DNA from 4 places in the Halobacillus shinanisalinarum genome. Region 2 is predicted to be linked to each of the others. Evidence: riboswitches for the same ligand, from Rfam matches in the RefSeq annotation. Region 2 holds a riboswitch; each other region holds the start of a gene.
The links. A riboswitch is a leader RNA that binds a small molecule or an ion and turns the genes downstream of it on or off. The one in region 2 is predicted to bind S-adenosylmethionine.
Positions count from the first base shown of each region.

Region 1: another riboswitch for S-adenosylmethionine. It lies ahead of MUO14_RS02705 (methionine biosynthesis PLP-dependent protein); the one in region 2 lies ahead of metE (5-methyltetrahydropteroyltriglutamate--homocysteine S-methyltransferase).
Region 3: another riboswitch for S-adenosylmethionine. It lies ahead of MUO14_RS04720 (methionine ABC transporter ATP-binding protein); the one in region 2 lies ahead of metE (5-methyltetrahydropteroyltriglutamate--homocysteine S-methyltransferase).
Region 4: another riboswitch for S-adenosylmethionine. It lies ahead of MUO14_RS17600 (LLM class flavin-dependent oxidoreductase); the one in region 2 lies ahead of metE (5-methyltetrahydropteroyltriglutamate--homocysteine S-methyltransferase).

Region 1 is NZ_CP095074.1:501,796-507,552, reverse strand. It holds gene metH (methionine synthase) at 1-225, opposite strand, end outside; gene MUO14_RS02710 (bifunctional homocysteine S-methyltransferase/methylenetetrahydrofolate reductase) at 206-2,068, opposite strand; gene MUO14_RS02705 (methionine biosynthesis PLP-dependent protein) at 2,181-3,317, opposite strand; SAM riboswitch class I at 3,455-3,562, opposite strand; SAM riboswitch class I at 3,905-4,001, shown strand; gene MUO14_RS02700 (ammonium transporter) at 4,525-5,757, shown strand, end outside.
Region 2 is NZ_CP095074.1:3,345,697-3,351,453, forward strand. It holds gene MUO14_RS16605 (MFS transporter) at 1-869, opposite strand, end outside; gene MUO14_RS16610 (hypothetical protein) at 1,131-1,466, shown strand; SAM riboswitch class I at 1,555-1,666, shown strand; cobalamin riboswitch at 1,744-1,938, shown strand; gene metE (5-methyltetrahydropteroyltriglutamate--homocysteine S-methyltransferase) at 2,081-4,393, shown strand; gene MUO14_RS16620 (avidin-fold protein) at 4,541-4,885, shown strand; gene MUO14_RS16625 (RDD family protein) at 5,050-5,592, opposite strand; gene sppA (signal peptide peptidase SppA) at 5,608-5,757, opposite strand, start outside.
Region 3 is NZ_CP095074.1:884,395-890,151, reverse strand. It holds gene MUO14_RS04730 (hypothetical protein) at 14-337, shown strand; gene MUO14_RS04725 (TlpA family protein disulfide reductase) at 334-750, opposite strand; SAM riboswitch class I at 989-1,093, shown strand; SAM riboswitch class I at 1,233-1,343, shown strand; gene MUO14_RS04720 (methionine ABC transporter ATP-binding protein) at 1,421-2,446, shown strand; partial or broken gene MUO14_RS04715 (methionine ABC transporter permease) at 2,439-3,106, shown strand; gene MUO14_RS04710 (MetQ/NlpA family ABC transporter substrate-binding protein) at 3,132-3,989, shown strand; gene MUO14_RS04705 (carboxymuconolactone decarboxylase family protein) at 4,062-4,424, shown strand; gene sufC (Fe-S cluster assembly ATPase SufC) at 5,038-5,757, shown strand, end outside.
Region 4 is NZ_CP095074.1:3,555,598-3,561,354, forward strand. It holds gene MUO14_RS17590 (M20 peptidase aminoacylase family protein) at 1-156, shown strand, start outside; partial or broken gene nhaC (Na+/H+ antiporter NhaC) at 215-1,644, shown strand; gene MUO14_RS17600 (LLM class flavin-dependent oxidoreductase) at 1,733-3,115, opposite strand; SAM riboswitch class I at 3,229-3,333, opposite strand; SAM riboswitch class I at 3,708-3,816, shown strand; gene MUO14_RS17605 (sodium:solute symporter family protein) at 4,032-5,534, shown strand.

The sequences.
Region 1 (5,757 bases), 2.0 Mb from region 2:
AAACGTATTGGTTTCGATAATATCCGCGCCTGCTTCAAGGTATTGGGAATGGATCTCTTCAAGAACACGGGGGGAGGTAATGTTGAGGTATTCATTGCATCCTTCATAGCATTCTCCACCGAAATCTTCTGCTTTAAGGTCAGCATTTTGCAGCATTGTTCCCATAGCGCCGTCGAGTACAAGAATTCTTTTTGAGAGCTGTTGTTCAAATGACTGGGCTTCCATTTACAATCGTCCTTTCTTTGCGTTGTTGAGTTTTTTTCTTGATGTAGTGGGTTAGTTCTTCCGTTATTTCATATCTTAAAAATGGCGTGATTAAGTAGATCCCATTAAAAAGCTCGACAGCAGCGTCTATTAAGGATTTGGCAATTGAAATTCCTTCAGATTGAGCGCGTCCGGGATCATGACTGGAATTTTCCATACGCTGTCTAATTTCTTGAGAGAGTGTAATCCCAGGTACTTCATTGTGCAAAAATTCAGCGTTACGTGAGCTGATAAGCGGCATGATCCCAATATAAATGGGAGCTGATATATGCTTAGTTGCCTCATAGATTTCTTTCAATTGCTTCACACTGTAAACGGGTTGACTAATGAAATAGTCCGCTCCATATTTAATCTTTTTTTCAAGTCGGCCAACTGCACGGTTGAGGTTGCGGACATTCGGGTTGAAGGCGGCCGCGACTGAAAAATTGGTGTTCATACCGAGTGATTTTCCAGAAAAAGAAATGCCTTCGTTCAGCTGTTTAATATAATGAATTAAATCGAATGATGAGAGATCATAGACGGATGTTGCCCCAGGGAAGTCGCCAATTTTGGTCGGGTCCCCTGTGATTGCTAAGACCTGGGTGATCCCGAGAGTATGCAGCCCCATCAAATGTGATTGCAGGCCGATAAGGTTTCGGTCACGACAGGAGATATGGACTAAAGGGTTAATATCGTATTTTTGCTGGATAATGGAGGCGATCGCTGTGTTGCAAATTCTTGGGCTGGCCAGTGAATTATCTGCTAACGTAACCGAATCCACTCCAGCTTCTTTAAGTGCCTTAGCTCCCTGTAGGTAACGATCCGTATTAAGCCGTTTCGGTGGATCAAGCTCAACGATGATCGATGGTCTCTTTGCTGCGATTTCGTGAAGGTGGGGCTTGGTATTTTTAGCTTCTAGCTGTGTCTTTGGTACGGCTTTTTGAATAGGTATGTCCTTGTGTTCAATTGGCGTCTTACCTTTTACCTCATCAGCAATGGCCGCAATGTGCTCGGGTGTCGTACCACAACAGCCGCCGATCAATCGAGCCCCTTGTTTGTGAAGGGCACGGGCGCTGCTTTTGAAATAATCAGCCTTCGTCTTGTACACGAGCCTGCCATCCTGATAAGCTGGTAAACTAGCATTCGGGTAAGCAGAAAGAACGGCTTTACTAGGAAGCGGAACGTTCTCGAGTGACTGGATCATGTGATAAGGACCTAGTCGACAATTGACTCCAATTACATCGGCCCCCGCTGTTTCTAAGGTCGTCAAGGCTTCAGTCAGCGAGGTACCGTTCTGCAAAACGCCAGGCTCATGCATGGACACTTGGGTGATGATAGGGAGATTCGTTTCTTTTCGAGCAATTTGTAAGACTGTCATGAGTTCGTCTAAGTCATAAAAGGTCTCCATTAAAATACCATCCACTTCTTCAAACAGCATACAGTAGAGCTGTTCACGAAAGCTTCGTTTAATTTCAGTAAGGGATACCGCTTGTTTTTTGATACCACGAATACCGCCGATCGTTCCTGTCACATAATGATTTTCTGTTGCCGCTTGCCGGGCAAGTCTGACTGCTGCCGTGTTGATTTCTTTTACCTTGTCTTCTAATCCATACCGAGATAGTTTTATATAATTGGCGCCATACGTATTTGTTTGAATGATATCAGCGCCAGCATCTATATAGGCTTTATGGACATTGATTATTTCTTTGGCATGGGAAAGATTCAACTCTTCAAAGCATTGATCGATTCCGTAAGAGTAAAGCAATGTTCCCATGGCACCATCTCCTACTAATGTCCGGGTTTGAAGGGCTTCTTTCAGGTTCATGATTATCCTCCTGTCTTCGTTTGTAATTCGGTGTACTGCAGAGACTGAGCGGCAATTTTCCTTAGGTTATCCTTGAAAAAAGAGGTGATTTTCAGCCTTTGTGTACATGTTTCTAACGGGGCACTTGCGTCTTTGTGCTTTGCTTCCCTCGTAAACTAGTTAGTGCTTTGTCAAGATCGTCTAGCAGGTCAGCGATATGTTCAATTCCAACTGAAAAGCGCAAGAGGCGGTTGCAAACCCCGTAGTGTTTTCGCTTTTCCTCAGGGATGTCGGCATGGGTTTGAGTCGCTGGATACGTGATGAAGCTTTCCACACCCCCAAGACTCTCTGCAAAGGTAATGATGTTGAGATTTCTTAAAAAAGGGTCAATACAGTTCTCAGCTTCGAGGCGAAAGGAAACCATGCCACCACGGCCAGGATAGAAGACATGTGTGACAGCATGATGGCTTTCTAAAAAGGAAACGACTGACTTCGCATTTCTCTCATGCTGATTCATCCGCAAAGGCAGAGTTTTCATCCCTCTCATAAGCAGCCAGGAATCGAAGGGGGAGAGGACAGCGCCAATTGTGTTTTGATAGGTCGCTAACTTTTTACATATGTCAGGATCTTTAGCGACAAGTACCCCCGCCAAAACATCATTGTGACCGGCTAGATATTTCGTTGCGCTATGAATGACGATATCTGCACCTTCTAGTAAAGGTTGCTGTAGAATTGGCGTATATAACGTGTTATCTACGACGAGCAGAAGGTTATATTTTTTTGCAATTCTAGCGATTGCAGGAATATCAGCCACATGCATAAGCGGGTTTGTGGGTGTTTCGATGTAAACGGCTTTGGTCTTTTCAGTTATATACTGATCTAGGTTGGATAGATGCTGACTATCACAGTATTGAAATTGCAGTCCGTACTGATCGGATAGGTGTTCAAACAAGCGATAACTTCCACCGTATAAGTCTTCGGAAACGAGAATTTCATCTTGATGTCCAAATAAGGACAAGGCAGTTTGAATAGCGGCCATTCCTGAACTGAAAGCGAAACCCGCCTCACCGTGTTCGATTTCTGCAATGGAGCGTTCAAGGATCGCCCTTGTGGGATTACCTGTTCTGGAGTAGTCAAAGCCTGTTGATTCACCAATGCCCGAGTGTTGATAGGCCGTAGAAAAATAGACGGGAGCACTAATGGCTCCTGTCGAGTCTGCATTATTTTTACCGGTATGAACTAATTTCGTCTCCGTATGAGAGGTACACATCTTCATTCTCCTTTTTATAAAAAATATGGAAGTTGTTCAAAGCTATCGAATGGTAAGTCGTCAATTATTGAACATGTACGTTTAGATAAAATAAAAAAGCCTTCTTAAGAAGAAGACTTTACGATACCCTATCCTTCTTCTTATCTCCCAAGTTCAAAAAACTTGGTGGAATTAGCACCATACTGGTTAAACCAGTGGTTGCTGAGGTTTCATCGGGCCAGTCCCTACACCTCTCTTGATAAGTGAATAATATATAATTTTTTGTTAATGAATGATCTACACCAACTTAAAAACAAAGTAAGAAGGTATTTACTTTACTTTCAGGATTAGCTTTAAGTGTTGTTGGTCGATTCATTGCGACCTGTGTCTTTTCGTTATTCTTGAACGTGATATTTTATGGTTGGTGGTTGCGAATTACACTACACGAAAAAAAACAAGGAATCAAGGGAATATTCAAAAATTTTAATAATTTTTTAAATCCGATTAAAACACTAAGAAAAAAAGGCTTTAAAGTGGATACATATAAATTTTTTGTTTAATGACAGTAGCTAACTGCTGTATATTTTTCTGTAATCAAATAGAATAATTTCTTGTCCAGAGGGGTGGAGAGACTTGACCCAACGTAACCCCGGCAACAGACTATTCATAGTACTGCGTTAACTCCTTGTGCTTGATAGATAAGAAGAGATTTAAAATTATATTAAGTGACTACCAGATAACTAAAGGTAGCACTGCCAAATTTATTTTGGTCAGATGCTGCCTTTTTTGTTGTCTTATTAATAAGCTGCCAAGGAAACAATCATTATTTCGTTTAGGAGGGCACCTTAGGAATCATAATGCAGTTTATTTATGATTCCCTTTGCTCCTGAGATGAACAAAGTAGCGAATGCCATTGGACCTTGGTGGGTACTGTTGTGTAGCAAAGGAAACGGGGTTACTAACTTAGCTTACTTCACCAACAGCAATGGATTTAAATCACAATCATGTGTAGAAGTACTGTGTATTGGATAACGCCTTTAATTAGCTAAGCCGTTCAGTCATCAGTATTTTCGCTGAAAGATCGTACTCTAATCGGATGGGTCTTTTTTTCTTCTAAAAATACTATGTCAGATAATCTGACAGATTAGTTGTGCGAATATTTTGATACTGGTAAATTAATATCTAACAAGCAATGTTAATAAATATTACACAAAAGAGGAGAATTATAATGGATGAGATTTTTCTAATGAATAACTTATGGATTGTTATCTGTACGGTTTTGGTGTTATTTATGCAAGGTGGATTTATTTTACTCGAAGCAGGATCAACAAGAATGAAAAACGCTGGTCATATTGCCGGCAAGACAGTTTTTACCATAGGAATTGTATCGATAGTCTTTTGGGCTGTAGGTTATGGACTAATATACGGGGAAGGAAATGCATTCATAGGGTTTTCTAATTTCTTTTACGGTGATGCGACAACGATCGGGGAAGGGTTAGCTGGTTCTGTAGACTTCTTTTTCCAGCTGGCATTTGCTGCAATTGCCATGACGATTGCCTTCGGTGGTTTTGCGGAACGTGCAAAATTATCCGCTTATGTTATTTTTGCAGTCCTGTTTTCTATTTTGGTTTATCCTGTTATCGCCCATTGGATTTGGGGAGGCGGTTGGTTAGCTGAGCATGGAAAGCAAGATTTTGCTGGTTCGACTGTGGTTCATTTAACGGGAGCTATGGCCGCTTTCGCTGCTACAATTATTTTAAAGCCGCGTATCGGTAAATATAATAAAGATGGTTCTTCGAATGAAATTGCCGGACATAACCAGGTGTTTACGGCATTAGGTGTACTTATTCTTTGGGTAGGTTGGTTTGGATTTAATGCAGGGAGCACATTTGGTGTAGCTGATGCCTTTTTTGGTTATGTTGCCCTCAATACACAATTAGCAGCTGGTGCAGGTGCAATTGGTGCTATGCTTGTTGTTTGGGCTGTCACAGGCAAGGCGGATGTTCCGACAACACTAAATGGAGCTTTAGCAGGGCTTGTTGCTATTACTGCCTCTTGTGGATTTGTTGAACCTTGGGCGGCTGTTATTATTGGTTTGATTGGTGGGTTTATTGTTTTTTTCAGTATGAAGTTCTTTGATAAGAAGAAAATTGATGATCCTATCTTTGCTTTATCTGTTCATGGTACGGTCGGTGTATGGGGCACACTTTCAAATGGACTATTTGCAACAACTGAATTAGCAACCGTTGGGCAGGCGGGTTTATTCTATGGTGGTGGATTTGCCCAGCTTGGTGTACAGGTGTTAGGTGTTGTTAGTAGCGGACTTTATGCGTTCGCTGTCGCATTCATCATCTTAAAAGTAATGGAGAAAGTGATGGGTGGGCTTCGTGTATCAGAGGAAGAAGAAATAATCGGCCTTGATTTAAGTGAGCACGGTGGTTATGGCTACCCAGAGAGCATC
Region 2 (5,757 bases):
AATGTGAATAGTACTAAAACGGCTGCCAAAATGCCTAAAGCTAGAATTAGGCGTTCTGTTAAGAAGTTAGGATGTATTCTACCAGAAACAAAGTTCCCAATAACGGCACCGAGCCCAAAGAAAAAGAACCCCGTGGTGATACCGCTAACCCCAAAGCCAGCAAATTCACGAAGCATTGGCTCTATAAAGGTATACGCCGTAAAAACGCCGGAGAATCCAAAGACGATAATCGCAAGCACAAGTAAAACATTTGTATTTTTAAAAATACGAAGTTCTTCGCGTAATTTTGGTGCAACTGCAGGTTTCTGATTAGGTGTAACCAATACGAGACCAATCAGTGCAATTATACCAAGTAAAACAATGAACCAGAATACATAACGCCAGTCCAAAACACCTCCAATAAACGATCCAAAAGGAACACCGAGCATAATGGCAATCGTAAGGCCGCCTTGGACAGCTGCGATCGCACTTGGGCGTTTTTCTGGCTTGGAGATAGTAAAGGCAATGGACATACAGAGTCCAAAAAATGGGGCATGCATCGCTGCTGAGAATAGCCTTGAAAGCAACAATATCTCGAAATTCGGAGCCATCGCAGCCATTGCATTACTCATGATAAAGGTAACCATCAAACTGATAAGCAAGGGTTTAGGCGGAACTTTAATCGTAATCATTCGTAGGAGAGGACCAAAAACAGCAACACTGATTGCATAGACACTTAAGAGTAAGCCGGTTGTTGAAACATTTACATTAAGATCTGAAGCAAATTGAGTGAGCAATCCGGTTACGACATATTCTGTCATTCCTACTGCAAATGTTGAAATCATAAAAACAGCTAAAACAATGTTTCTTGAAACTTGTAAACGGGTCATTTGTTACACCCCTTTGCTGTATGTTTTAAAAGTACAAGGGGATATAGTAAAACATTATCTGATAAATGTCTATAGTTGAAGCAGAAAAAAAGTCCCTTTCTTTATCAGGATAGCTTTCTGTTTAAGCAGAGGAGACTCCCCGTGAAAGCACTAATCGTCACTTAGACCTAAAGTTTCTCATCGAATTCTTAGTTTATTCTAAGGAAACTATCAGTATCATTTTTTAACATAGAAGGTAAATGTGAAGGAGGAATGTTTTAAATGAAAAAGACAATCTTGATTGCGCTGAGTATGCTATTCCTTGCAGCTTGTGGAGGCAACGATGGGGTGAAGGCAAATGAAAACACAGTAAAAACAGAAACAGGATCAGCTAATCATGAGAATCTAAAAGAATTTGAAGAAAAGTCTATTTGGCAAAAACATATTAATTTAGAAACGCATTCGATTCAAATAATGGAGGATAACTCGCATAAACGCGTGGCCCTTTTTGAAAATGAACAGGGAGAAGAGATGTACAAAAGTATTTTCATAAAAAATACAGAGAGACTGAAAATTATTCAGTTTGATGAGGGTTTACTATATAATGACATCATTTAAGGAAAGCGAACTATATTTTATCTTTGTCAGAAAACATTGACAGTTATCTCACCTCATGCTAGTATGCCTTTAACCAACTAAATTAAAACTCTTATTCAGAGAGGCGGAGGGACTGGCCCTATGATGCCCGGCAACCTGTCAGCGTTTAGTCGTTGATAATGTGCTAATTCCAGCAAAGCAAATGCTTTGGGAAATAAGAGGGGTGCGTATGTGTAAGCCTCTCTAAATATAGAGAGGCTTTTTCTTATTTCAATACACATACATGCATAGAAAACTAAATACCGTTGATTACTCAGGTGTTGTAACTTATTCAACTTAAAAGGGAAGCTCGGTGAAAATCCGGCACGGTCCCGCCACTGTAAATGGTAGCTACCTGCAGAAGTGTCACTATCTTTTTGTTAGAAAAGGGTGGGAAGGCGCAGGGGAGTGAAGATCATGGAGTCAGGAGACCTGCCTGAGACAATGCACTAAACCTACGAGGTATAGGGAGGTGTTATGAGCGTAACGTGTTCAGGCTGTTTCCACAGTTTGAATTTGCCAATGCTGCATGACCATCTCTCTTAAAAAGGGAGATTTTTTTATTAGTCTACAAAACTTAAAATGGAGGAATGAAGATGACGAAAGTATTAAGTTCAACGATTGGTTATCCAAGAATAGGCGAAAAGAGAGAGTGGAAAAAAACCCTAGAACAGTTTTGGAAAGAAAACTTAACTAAAAGTGAATTTTTGTCTGAAATGGAGAATTTGCGTACAAACGATCTACAAAAGCAACAGGACATCGGTATTGATCTCATTCCTGTTGGTGACTTTAGTCTTTATGATCATGTGCTTGATACAGCAGTTATGTTTGGTTTTATACCTGACCGTTTTCAACACAAGGGTGGGGAAGTGCCAATAGAATTGTATTTTGATATCGCTCGAGGTAATGATGAAGCGGTGGCATCTGAAATGACAAAGTGGTTTAACACAAATTATCACTACATTGTGCCTGAGATTGAATCGGATGCCCAGCCAACACTAACGGAGAATCGGCTGTTACATTACTTTTTGGAAGCTAAAGAAAAACTCGGAATCATAGGAAAGCCGGTTATACTGGGTCCTGTTTCATTTTTGAAATTGGCGAAGGGTTATGAGAAAGAGGAATTTAAAAATCTGCTGAAAAAACTTGTCCCCCTATACATACAAGTTCTTCATGAGCTAGAAAGAGCTGGTGCCGAATGGGTGCAGGTGGACGAACCTATCCTAACAACGCCGATGACCAAAGATGATATACAGTTATTTAGAGAAGTATATGACTCTATGCAAAATGGTGTTTCAAGTTTAAAGATCCTTCTCCAAACGTATTTTGAATCCGTTGATCATTACAAGGAGGTCGTTTCCCTTCCAGTTGCCGGGATAGGCCTTGATTTTGTCCATGATGAGGGAGCCAATCTAGATTCATTGAAGAAGCACGGTTTCCCTAGAGATAAATATCTGGCTGCCGGGGTGATTAACGGCCGAAACATTTGGAGTGAAGATTTAGACACAAAATACGCACAACTTGAACATCTCCTTTCGGAAGTTGAAAAAGATCGACTTATCGTACAGCCTTCTTGCAGTTTGTTACATGTTCCAGTAACTGTAACCACCGAACAGGACTTGGACCCTGTCATAAAAAATGCGCTGTCATTCGCTGACCAAAAGCTTGAAGAAGTGACAGTGTTAGCAGAAGGGCTAAATGATGGTAGGCATACGATTGAAAAAAATATAGAAGAACGTACACGGTGTATTGAATTACTATGGAAGTCTTCCAGTAGAAATCAAGCAGACGTTCAAAAGGAAGTAGAGTTATGGAAAGATATTGAACCAAAACGTTCAACCCACTATTCCAGTCGCCAGAAAATACATCAAGATTATTTCGAGCTTCCGCTATTGCCGACAACAACGATTGGTAGTCTCCCACAAACAAAAGAAATTCGTCAGGCACGGCTGAAATGGCGAAGAGGGGAATGGTCTGATGAATATTATCAATCGTTTATTGAAGAGAACACTTACGAATGGATAAAACGCCAGGAGGAAATCGGGCTCGATGTACTCATACATGGAGAGTTTGAACGCAACGATATGGTCGAATTCTTTGGAGAAAAACTGGATGGGTTTGCATTTACGAGATATGGTTGGGTCCAATCATACGGCTCCCGATGCGTCAAACCTCCCGTCATTTATGGAGATGTATCTCTCACAAAACCGATGACAGTAAAAGAAATTACCTACGCTCAATCTCTAACAAAAAAACCTGTGAAAGGTATGCTGACTGGACCGATAACCATCTTAAATTGGTCATTTGTCCGTGAAGATATCAGCAAATTTGAAGTCACTAAACAAATTGCCTTGGCTCTACAAAAAGAAATAAGGTTTTTAGAAGAAAATAACATCCATATGATTCAGGTGGATGAACCAGCTTTACGAGAAGGCTTGCCGATAAAAGTTGAAAAACAAAAAGAATATTTGGAGGAAGCCGTTTACGCTTTTAGGCTTGCCACGTCTTCTGTGCATGATGAGACCCAAATCCATACACATATGTGTTATTCCGAGTTCGGGGAAATCATGGACACCATTGACCAATTGGATGCCGACGTCATTTCCATAGAAGCCGCCAGAAGTCACGGAGAATTAATTTCAGATTTTGAGAAAAAGTCATATGAAAAAGGGATTGGCCTAGGCGTTTACGACATCCATAGTCCAAGAGTGCCAGGAGTGAATGAAATGGAAAGCAGCATCCTGCGTGCATTAGACGTACTTCACCCGAGACAATTCTGGGTGAACCCTGACTGTGGGTTGAAGACAAGAGGAATTAACGAAACAACGGATGCCCTTAAAAACATGGTTGAAGCAGCCCGACAGATTAGAGAAAAAATTAATAATGAAGTAGTAGTTGTTGAAAAGTAAAGGTAACAATTGGGCATCTTTCTGAATCAGGAAGGTGCCTGTTCCTCATTGTATTGTAAAGAAGTAGTTGAAGAAGCCAAATGAATAGCTATACAAATAAACTTATGATAAAGTATCTGAAAATTAAGTGTTTTAGGAGGCGATTTTTTGATAGACTATAACGGACGTAAGTTTGTTTCAGTTGAAAATACAGCGAATGGAGAAGTTTCTTCAAAAACTTTTTTCGATTATAAACAAGATGGAAATATAATTTCAGCGACCTATAATGGAGGAGAAATTAGATTAGGCACACTGGTTGGAATGGTGAGAGAAGATGGGTGTTTGGAGTTTAGATATAATCACGTTAATATCTATAATGAGATAAGGGGCGGAAAATGTGTTTCAACTTCAGAAATCTTACCCGACGGTCGAATTAGGTTGTATGAGAATTGGAAATGGCTTGATGAAGAGGGAACCGAGGGAAGTTCAACGATTGAGGAAGTTGCTTTATAAAACTAAACACCTTTTGCGCAGTTCTTAACATAGATGGATGATGAAAAGTTAATAAAGGAACAGTTAGGCTGATAATAATGGGGATGAAATAGGAGAACCAAGTAAGATACCTAAAGGAAGGTAAGGTAAAGCCTGTTCCTTAATCAGGAAGCAGGCTTTGTCATCTAGCTTTGTTCAGGATTCTTTTCAATTGAATCGTTAAGCCGCTTGAATTTATTTTTAATCACGGAAGTGTCTGCGAACAAGTCGTGGATCCCCTGGTGGCGCTTTGTAAAGGCGACGACCAAATAAGGCAGGCCGAGGAGAGCCATACTAATGTATCTGCCGATGCACTCACGGGAAATGATCTGCACATTTGTGAGCGGCTCACTCGTCAACGATTCAACGGACAGGCCGAGGATCATCTTTCCGAGTGTCGCCTGAAAAAACTTTGTCATCAGGATAAAATAAAGGAAAAAGATGATAGATGTTGTGATGTTCGAAGCGCTGAACATGTTGATCCAGAGTTTAGCTCCCTCGAGGTTGAACAAACGGAGGAGCGGTCTTGTCAGAATGGAATTGACTCCCCAAATGACAATCAGATCAATCAAGTAGGCGGCGAAACGAGAGCCGAATCCGGCATATAACACCCGTTGGATATCATCTTTTTGGCTTTTAAGCAGATTCATGACTGGCATGCCTGCTGTTTGCTGTTCGGTAGTCTCCATATTTTCCACCCTCCTTTACTCGTTATACATATACATTAATGTCGGACCTTGTCGATTGCTGATCAGCTGTTCGATGAAGCGGATTTCACTGTTCGGCAGCAAACTTTTCGCTAGTGGCAGGTCGAAAAAGGCCCCAATGCTATTATCCTTATATTCAATGACCTG
Region 3 (5,757 bases), 2.4 Mb from region 2:
AAGGGGGCTTGTTTTGGTTGAAATGGTAGAGGAATGGATCAAACGGGTGAACAGCAGAAGAGATTTACTCCCAAAATGGAAGAAGAGAAAAGTGTTTTTAAAGATTCAAGACAATAGATCCGAGTTTATTAATGTTTCTATCACAAGGGAGGGGATGAAACTCGTGCACGAAAACAACCTCAAGGGTGCACTTACGATTTCCTCCTCTAATAAAGTTTTTCAGCAGCTTTTTGGCGGTAATTTGAAGTTAACTTCACTGCCACGCTCCATCGTTAGGTTCGAAGGGGAATATAGGGACGTCCTGTTAGTTGAATCATTACTGATGCTTTCACACTAAATTAAGGTGCCAATCGCTTCTACGATAGTTAAAAAGGAAGCTTTGTCACCAAATTGGTGTGTAACGTAACCATCTCGATTAATAATAATAGTAGTTGGTACTCCTTCACAGTTGTACTCATCATACACTTTACGATGATGATCTTCTAGGGTTGGCTGAGTGAGGAATTTGTCAGTGAAAATTTTACCATCTTGATCATTTCTCTCGCGCCCTTGCACATTAATTGTTAGCATATTCACTTTTTCACGATCTATTGATTGAAAGAGTTGTTCTTTTTTTGGTAAATCAACCCCACAGTCGGGACACCAGGAGGTCCAAAATGTTAGGATGACTACTTTACCAAGGTCATTATTTAATTGGTACGTTTTATTAGAGTTTATATATGGTATTTGAAAGTCTATAGCTTTTTTCATGCCTATTCACCTCTTGTTCTATTGACTAGAATGCAGTACCATGCTAACATAAATCTTAAAGAGGATGTTCAAAAAGTCACCAAATGATAAACGGCGAATTTCTTCGTTGCTCGGTTTTTCCGGTCCTCACGTATGAAAAGCATACGGCTTGCGGTCCTCAAAACTTTTCGCGCCTCGAACTTCTTGTTTCTCATTCGTCAACTTTTTGAACACACACTTAAATGAATAGCGACATCTTCACTTATCCAGAGTGGCTAAGGGACTGGCCCTATGATGCCCAGCAACCGGTTTGAAAGAACACGGTGCTAATTCCAGCAAAGCATTTAGCTTTGAAAGATGAGAAGAGAATCAATTAAAACATCTCTTCTTTTACGAAGGGATTTTTTAATGACTTTTTTTGTTGACAGTAGATATGCATGGTGCTAAAATCCTGTTTATGATGCTTGACTAACTTAAAGTGGTAATGAATTAAAATGATATATCTCTTATCCAGAGAGGCGGAGGGACTGGCCCGTTGATGCCCGGCAACCGTCAAGTTTTGATAACTTGAAAAGGTGCCAATTCCTGCAAAGTTAAACTTTGGCAGATAAGAGAACAGACAACCAAGACGTGTAAACGCCTTTCTGTTCTCGTACAGAAAGGCGTTTTTTTGTATAGAGGGGGAATAATATTGATTTCGATTAAGGATTTGTCTAAGGTCTTTCATACGAAGGATCAAGACGTTCGCGCGGTAGATAAAATGGATCTTTCTATTGAAAAAGGGGAGATTTTTGGAGTCATTGGTTATAGTGGCGCAGGGAAAAGTACATTTATTAGACTTTTGAATCGTTTAGAAGAGCCGAGTGGTGGAAATGTCACTATTGAAAACCAGGATGTGACGAAGTTGAGCAAGAGCAAGCTTCGTTTGGCCAGGCAAGAGATGGGCATGATCTTTCAACATTTTAATTTACTATGGTCAAGAACTGTTTTTGATAACATTGCCTTTCCATTAGAAATAGCGGGTATGAAAAAAGAGGAGCGTAAAAGTCGGGTCAACGAATTGATTGATCTTGTTGGTTTATCTGGAAGGGGAGGTTCTTACCCTTCCCAGTTAAGTGGAGGCCAAAAGCAACGTGTAGGGATTGCTCGTGCTTTAGCCAACAACCCTAAAGTGCTGCTATGTGACGAGGCAACTTCAGCGCTTGACCCGGAAACAACTGATTCCATTTTAGATTTGCTTGTGGATATTAATAATAAACTTGGATTAACGATTGTACTGATTACTCATGAAATGCACGTAATCCGTAAAATATGTCACCGCGTTGCTGTAATGGAACAAGGACATGTCGTCGAGTCGGGTGATGTATTAGATGTATTTTTATATCCAAAACAACAAGTAACCAAGCGTTTCGTTGATCAAGTAATGGGTGATCCTGACCGGAAAGATTCACTCGAACTTATTAATGAAACGTATAAAACTGGTGAAATTATCAAACTTCATTTTGTTGGTGAAAGTACAAATCAGGCGTTAATCAGTGAATTGTCTAGAGAATTTGATGTGGATATCAATATCCTTCACGGGAAAATAACTCAGACACAAAAAGGAGCATATGGAACACTCTTTGTCCAATTTAATGGGGAAAAAGAGGAAATCGCCCGGGCTATTGCCTACATTGGAACTACCTCAGTACAATTGGAGGTGAATCCGAATGTTTAATAACCTATTTCCTAACGTGAAGATAGAAGAAATGATCACGGCAACGAACGAAACATTATATATGACGATTATTTCTGTTGCAGGAACTTTTATTCTCGGGCTGATCCTCGGTCTACTTTTATACTTGTCAGGGCCCGGGGAATTTGGAGAAATAGGGCTTTAAATTGGGTCACTGCCTCAGTAGTAAATGTGTTTCGAGCCATACCGTTTATTATTTTAATACTGCTATTATTTCCTTTTACCGACTTCCTTATGGGAACGATCCGCGGTCCAAAAGCGGCATTGCCTGCTCTAATTATAGGTGGAGCGCCTTTCTATGCAAGACTGGTAGAGATTGCATTGAAAGAAGTGGATAAAGGTGTACTTGAGGCTGCTAAATCGATGGGGGCGAAATATTCGACGGTCATCTTTAAAGTTTTGCTTCCAGAGTCAATGCCAGCGCTTGTTTCAGGTATTACTGTCACAGCCATCGCTTTAATTGGCTATACAGCCGTAGCTGGTGTGATCGGGGCCGGCGGGCTCGGTGACTTTGCTTATTTCTATGGTTTTCAGCGTAGTGACTTTGATGTGGTGTTATTTTGTACAATCTTAATTGTTATTATTGTTTTCATCTTCCAATTTATCGGTGACTTTATATCCCGTAGATTGGATAAAAGATAATTTATATATAAAGGGGATGGAGAAAGTGAAAAAGATATGGTCTAGTATTTTAGCCGTTTTGTTTATTTTAGTTCTTGCTGCATGTGGTTCTTCTGAAGAAGAGAGCTCATCCGGTAATAACAGTGAAGGTGGAGAAGGTCAAACAGAAATTATTGTAGGGGCTACAAGTGTGCCACACTCTGAAATTCTTGAGCAGGCAAAGCCGATGCTTGAAGAAAAAGGAATTACCCTGAAGATTGAAGAATATCAAGACTATATTTTGCCTAACCGTGATTTATCAGAAGGGATTATAGATGCCAACTATTTCCAACACATTCCTTATCTTCAAACACAGGAGGAGGAAAATGGTTACGATTTTGCGAACTTAGGTGGTATTCACATTGAACCAATGGGTATTTATTCTAAAAATATTACTAGCATAGATGAAGTTAAAGACGGTACAACGGTCATTATGAGCCGGTCAGTTGCCGATCATGGACGTATTCTTTCTCTTCTTGAAAAAGAGGGCTTAATCAAATTAGATGAAAGTGTCGATAAAGTAGAAGCAACTATTGATGACATCGTAGAAAATCCGAAAAATCTAAAGTTTGATTCTGGAATAGAAGCAGCATTTCTTCCTGAAACGTATAAGCGTGAAGAAGATGCACTGGTCGCTATTAACACGAACTATGCGATCGAGGCTGGATTAAATCCAAGTGAAGATGCACTACTTCTTGAAGGCTCCGACTCACCTTATGTAAACGTGGTAGCAGCAAAGAGTGAAGATAAAGATTCTGAAGCATTAAATACTCTTGTAGAAGTGCTCCATTCTGAAAAAATTCAGACTTTTATTAAAGAGGAGTATGAGGGTGCAGTTGTTCCAGTAGATGGATCTGCTGAATAATGTAAAGGATAAAATGCGTGACTCGGTTCATACTAATCGAAGTCACGCATTTCATTTAGGGAGGCATTATACATGGAACAAGAAGTGAATTGGACGTCAACCTTTTTAGAGGAATATAAGCATGGGATAGGGATATTTTCAAAGAAAATGCCCGAAGTTGCTCACCATTTTAATGAGTTTTCGGAAAGCTGCTTTAAAGAAGGAGAACTTTCAAAAAAGCAAAAACAGCTTATGGCATTGGGGATAAGCATTGTGGCACAAGATGAATATTGCATGGTTTACCATACGAAGGGCTGTGTAGATCAGGGAGCAAGTGAACAGGAAGTGATGGAAGCATGCGGTGTAGCAGCAGCGTTTGGGGGCGGTGCGGCGTTGAGTCAAGCAGTGACACTAGTACAAGACGCTTTTACAGATTTATCAAAAGCTAAACACTAGCCATATCTTGAAAAATAGAGAAAATTTAATGTACGGTAAAGATATCCTTGTATAAGTGTGTATTTTTATTCATAATCAGGATAGAAACGAAATTTTGGGTTTAAACCGACTTTGGCTGTGTTAAAGTACTGTGGTATGCTAAATTGTGTAAAAAATCTGAAAGGGTTGATTTATTATTAGTGACTATCTGAGTTTGAATTACACTGCTGAAATGGAAAAAGCGATGCATCAAGCACACAACATAAGCTACGCAGAGTACAGCAGCAGGTTGGATCAAAGATTAAAGGTCGAGGAAAAACGCCAACGGGAATTCGAACAAAGTCAGAAAATGGTCGCGCAAGTAGATCGTCAACTTCATAAATAGACGAGTAAAAAATCAGGTGGTCTTAGGCCACCTGATTTTTTGTTAGGCAAATTTATGTTAATATAATAAGGAAAGAATTAGTGATAAACCATGTACTTATCTTATGTTGAAGTAGTGTCGGATCAATGGAAATGAGTTGATATCAGATTCTAAATGATATAAGATTGTAATGAGAATAAATTGAGAATGGTTTTTGATCCACAACAACCAGCACATTCAATAATAATAGATATACTGGAGGTATTATTTATGGCAGGATCAACGCTTGAAATCAAAGATCTTCACGTAGAAATTGAAGGTCAGCAAATCTTAAAAGGTGTAAATCTTACAATTACAGGTGGAGAGTTCCACGCTGTTATGGGACCTAACGGAACAGGTAAATCGACACTTGCTTCCGCAGTTATGGGGCACCCTAAATATGAAGTTACGCAAGGTGAAATTCTCCTTGATGGAGAGAACGTTCTTGAAATGGAAGTGGACGAGCGTGCTCAAGCAGGTTTATTCTTGGCCATGCAATACCCAAGTGAAATCAGCGGTGTGACGAACTCAGACTTTCTTCGTTCAGCAATTAACGCTCAACGTGAAGAAGGCGATGAGATTTCTTTAATGAAATTTATTAAGGAAATGGATGGTACGATGGACACCCTTGATATGGATAAGAATATGGCGCAGCGTTATCTTAACGAAGGATTCTCCGGCGGTGAGAAAAAACGGAATGAAATCCTTCAGCTGATGATGGTTAAGCCGGCTATTGCTATTTTGGATGAAATTGATTCTGGTTTGGATATTGACGCACTAAAGGTTGTAGCAAAAGGGATCAACCAAATGCGTAATGATACATTCGGATGCTTAATGATTACACACTATCAACGTCTTCTTAATTACATCACACCAGACAAAGTGCATGTGATGATGCAAGGACGTGTTGTGAAGTCAGGTGGACCTGAATTGGCACAGCGCCTTGAAGAA
Region 4 (5,757 bases), 210 kb from region 2:
ACCATTAATCGTCCCCATTTAAAAGCAACGATGCTAGGGTTAGGGGCGAATCTAAAGCCTGGTCTCCACCATCCGCAGATGACATTTGATCGGAAAGCTATTTTTTCTGGGATTGAGATCCTGGCTCACACGATATTAAAGACGTTAGATCAGTAGAAGAAGCTGAACTTTTGCAACTTCCATTTTCGAAAAATTTTAAAAAAGGGGGATCAGTATGGTGGAAACACGTAAAAAAGAAATGACGTTTGGACTTGCAATTATCCCACTGGTTCTTATGATTGTCGCTATGCTTGTTACGATCGTTGTACTGGAAGGAAGCCCTCATATCCCTTTAATTTTCGGAACAGCCGTAGCGGCTTTCATTGCCTGGAGAAGTGGTTATAACTGGAACGAAATTGAAGAAAGCATGTATAAAGGTATACGGCTAGCTCTACCTGCTGTCGTCATCATCATGTTGGTCGGACTTACGATTGGAGTGTGGATTGGTGGCGGTATTGTGGCAACGATGATCTACTACGGGTTAAAACTTATTACGCCGTCCATGTTTTTGGTAGCGATTACAATCATTTGTGCTGTTGTGGCCCTTGCAATTGGGAGTTCCTGGTCCACCATGGGAACCATCGGAGTAGCCGGCATGGGGATAGGGGTCAGCATGGGAATCTCTGCACCAATGGTTGCGGGTGCTATTATTTCCGGTTCTTATTTTGGCGATAAAATGTCCCCATTATCGGATACAACGAACCTTGCTTCAGGGTTAACGGGGACGAATTTATTTGAACATATTCGCCACATGCTGTACACCACTGTTCCAGCTTTAATCATTGCTCTCGGGTGTATTGGTTCTTGGGGAGAGGGTTTGGTTCGGAATCCGTCAATATGGAAAATATTCAACAAACCATGAAGGTTATGAATGAAAACTTTGTGATTTCCCCGTGGCTGCTTCTTGTTCCATTAGCTGTAATTCTGCTTGTAATTCGGAAAGTTCCTGCAGTCCCTGCACTTATAGCTGGTATACTATTAGGTTTTTTATGTCAAATCGCTATCCAGGGCGATGCCATGAGTAATACAGTTCAGACACTTCAGGCGGGTTTTGCCATTGATTCAGGCAATCAAATGGTGGATAACCTTTTTAACCGTGGCGGTCTGGATTCCATGATGTACACGGTGTCCATGACCATCGTTGCCATGACGTTTGGAGGTATTCTGGAGAATACAGGAATGTTAAAAGTGATTGTTGATCAAATTTTGAAATTAGCAAAATCTGCGAGAAGTCTCGTACCAACAACAATTCTATCGTGCTTTGCGACAAATGCTACCTGTTCGGAACAATATATTTCCATCGTTGTTCCAGCGAGAATGTATGCCAAAGTCTATACAAAGAAAAAGCTCCACTCCAAAAATCTTTCGCGCGCTTTGGAAGACGGCGGGACATTAACATCTGTCTTTATCCCCTGGAATACCTGTGGCGTATTTATCCTTGGAACATTAGGCGTTCATGCTTTTGAATACGCCCCTTATGCGATTTTGAATTTTACTGTTCCTATTTTATCGATGATTTATGCTGGGATCGGATTTTCAATCGTCAAGTTGTCGGATTCGGAACAGGAAGAAATGGAAGAACAGTTAGAACGTAACACGGTGTGACCTCATTTTTTCGGAGGAAATCGTATAGGTTAGTGTATTCATGAAGTCCCTGTTCCCTGTTGTATGAAGGAACAGGGACTTCATTCATTTAAGTAAACGAATACCTATATCGACTCCCTGGATGATCCTCAGGCAGCACACTTTCTCCATGCGGAAACAGCTTCTCCCTCAACGTACCATCTTGATAATCTTTCTTATACAACCCACGCTCTTGCAGCTCCGGTATTACCAGGTCCACAAAATCTTCCAGATCCCCAGGCGTTACTAGATGGTTTAAGTTGAAACCGTCTACGCCTGATTCTTCAAACTGGAATTGGATCGCGTCTGCGACTTCTTTCGGATTTCCTACGATAATACTGTTACGATCTGGTGATTCAAATCGGTTAAGCACTTCGCCGACAGTTAGTTTTTTAGGGGCATCTTTAGTTAGTGTTGCCGCTTTATAGTGTCCGCCTTCTGTAGACTTCGTGTATTCAAATGGAAGGTCGGGATCCATTTCTTCATATTCGGCGATGTCGTAGCCGCTTGCTCCGTACTGTGCTTTGGCGGCGTCCGGGCTCCAGTGGCGCGCGTATTCTTCAAACTTCCGCTCCGCTTCCTCAGTCGTTTCGCCAACAATCACGCTGAGAAAAGAAAAGATTTTAATGTTTTCTGGATTCCGTCCATGGTTTTCGGCCCGCTTGCGAATATCATCAGCATAGTAGCGAATTCGCTCAGGTGTCGGTCCTCCGACAAAGATGCACTCGGCATGTTTGGAGGCGAATTCACGTCCTCGTTCGGATGTGCCGGCTTGATAGATGACAGGTGTCCGTTGTAAGGATGGTTCACTTAAGTGCGGACCTTCCACGGAAAAGTACTTTCCTTCGTGATTAATTTCATGAACTTTCTCCGGATCAACTAGTGTGTTGTTTTCGGCATCTTCTACAAATGCGTCATCTTCCCAGCTTGTCTCCCAGAGCTTGTAGGATACATCAAGGTATTCATCGGCGATATCGTAACGTTCGTCGTGTTTGATCATATTTTCAAGCCCAAAGTTACGTGCGGCATTTGGCAAGTAAGAGGTCACAACATTCCAGGCGACTCGCCCTTTTGTCAGGTGATCGAGGGTGGAGAAGCGCCTGGCGTTTCCGAATGGAGCTTCATAAGTGGTGCTCACCGTCATCGCAAACGATAGATGCTTGGTCACACTGGCCATCGCCGGGATCACAAGGGCGGGATCATTTAATGGCACTTGCAATCCATCACGAATTGATGGGTCTTTACTTTTTTTATAAACATCGTAGATTCCTAGCACATCAGCAAGGAAGACGGCATCAAATTTGCCTCTTTCTAGTAATCTCGCTAAGTCCATCCAATAATCTAAGTCTTTATAGCGGCGGTGACGCTCATTTCTCGGATGCTTCCATAGTCCGTGAGAATTGTGCATCGCGCTGTTCATTTCAAAAGCATTTAAGATCATTTGTTTCCTCATTGTGATTCCTCCTTAAGTTCTCACTTTATGTAAATAAGCTTCAGTTACATGAAAAAGCCCCTTCTTTTAAAAGAAAAAGAAGAGGCTGATAACCGTACATGTATGAGAGCTCTTCCTTATCTTTCAAGCGTTCCCGCCTGCTGGAATTGGCACAGTACTTGATGCAGTCTGTTGCCGAGGTTTCAAAGGGCCAGTCCCTCCACCTCTCGGGATAAGAAATATCATTAAATATTAAGTTGATGAAAAATATACAGCATATCCGAAAAGGTGTCAATCACTACTTTGAAAATATTCTGCAATTTACCCTGCGGTGGTGCAGGTTAAGAGAATTCTAATCATTTAAGTTAAAAATGGTATTTCATATTAGTAGTTGACATACACGAAGACTCCTATGGGAACAGCGTCCAAAGGGAGACCCCGCAGAACGGAACGTAGTGACGTTCGAGGAGGCTCGCTGGCCGCCCATGGAAAGCGAAGTGTATGTCAACTGCGGATTCGGAATTTGAAGCTAATGTTAGTGTTGACAGGGAATTCCTACCTCTGCTATGATGCTTTTTATCAGATTATTTGAACTAATTTTATAACGAATTCGCTCTTATCAAGAGTTGGCTGAGGGATTTGGCCCTATGACGCCCGGCAACCACCCTACAAGGGGAACGGTGCTACTTCCAACAGACAGATTGATGTCTGGAAGATAAGAGGTTGAAGCAGTACATATTTCAGCCTCTTTCTTTTGAAAGGGGCTTTTTTATATGGTCCTGTAAGATGTTGCGGTACAGAAGAATTTTTATTATTAGAGAAAAGGAGAGAGGCATATGTTTACAATCTATTGGATCGCATTAGCTGTTTTCTGGGGAATTGGTTTACTCATTTGGAATCATAGCTATGGAAAATCTACCCAAGGGGGGCGCAACTAATGCAACTCGTTACGGGACCACTATTATGGACACTAGTCAGCCTGTTAGCTCTGTACTTTGTTTTTGTGACGTGGATTGGAAAAAAGGGGAACCAGCATAGTAAATCGATGAACGGTTTTGCAACGGCAAGAGGGAAAGTAAGTCCATGGCTGGTAGGGGCTAGCTATGCAGCAAGCTTCGCCAGTGCCAACTTGTTTATCGGTGTGCCTGGATTAGCTTATGAGCATGGAGTCTCCGTACTATGGTACACGCTGGGTGGCTTTGGGGCTGGCTGGATCGCCCTGCTGTTGTTTGCTAAGAAGTTTTGGAAATATGGCAAGAAGTTCGGCGGGGTTTCCACACTTCCTGAATGGCTGGGGAGAAGATATAACAGCAAAACTTTGCAAGTACTAGTCACTTGTTTGGTGCTGTTTAATGTGTACTATATTGTCGGTCAAAATGTCGGGTTAGCCACGATTTTTGAATCCGTTATCGGCATTCCTTATTTCTGGGGCATTCTGATTGGTGTGACCATTACGATTCTTTATATCGGACTTGGAGGTGCCTTCGCGCAAATTGTTACGGATGGCATTCAAGGAACTCTGATGGTTATTACTTCCATTCTGATCTTTGTGTCGTTATTCTGGACCATAGGTGGGGGGCTGAATGTATTCGGGGAACTTTCTAGTAAACTGGAGGCGATTGATCCGGAGTTGGTCGCACCACTAAATGGACCTTACAATAGTGTCCTGGCCATTTTGTCCGTGCAATTTTTACATATCAGTTTTGTTGTTATGCCACACCTGCTTAATAAAGTGTTATCACTGGAAACCGAGGAGCAGCTCCGGCCATTTACGATGTCAGCGGGTCTCGGCATGTTCTTCATTACTGTGTTAATGGTATTGGGTGGTCTGGCAGCTAGAGTGCTGGCTCCATCGCTTAGTAGTGCGGACTCGGCCATTCCCGTCTATATATTAGAAGCCTTTCCGCCGATCATTGCTGCGATTATTATCGTTGGAATTATTTCAGCCATTTTATCAAGTACAGACAGCTTGTATTTGAGCATTACATCAAGCATTGGAAACGATCTGTACAAGGTGCTGGCTCCGATTCTATCAAAAGGGAAGTTATCACAGCATCAACTGGATGTACGCTCGGTAAAAGTAGCAAAAGGCTCACTCGTCTTTGTTGGTTTGGTCACCTTTTACCTGTCGCTCGATCGACCGGAGTCGCTGGCGATACTGATTCAGTTTAGTTTCTCAGCGATTATCAGTGGTCTCCTTGCGCCGATCGTATTGGGCTATTTATGGGGGAAATCCAATGGGAACGGTGCCATCGCATCATTGATTTCAGGTACTGGGCTCTATGTTATTTTTACTAGCCTGAACGTTTTTGAAAACATTTATATATCCCTGTTCCTTGCCGCTGCTGCTGGGTTTGTTGTGATGATTGTGACGAGCTTAGTCACAACGTCTAATGTAACAAAAGAGGAAGAGGATGTCTTTTTGAAAGATGTTCTTTAAACCTATGAAAAAATAACTCAACGTTGTAGGAAGTTATAGGATAGACAAGTTTTAGATAGGCTACACTCAGCTACAATCTGTACTTTATTTCTGTTGAAGAAGAGCTATGGATTTAGTCAGTAGCTCCAATTTGTTGTCAATGCTGTTCACAAGATTATCGTCTGAGTTTGAAAGGATTACAAACGGATACCTCAATATTCGTGTTAGACAAGCTAGTTATTAA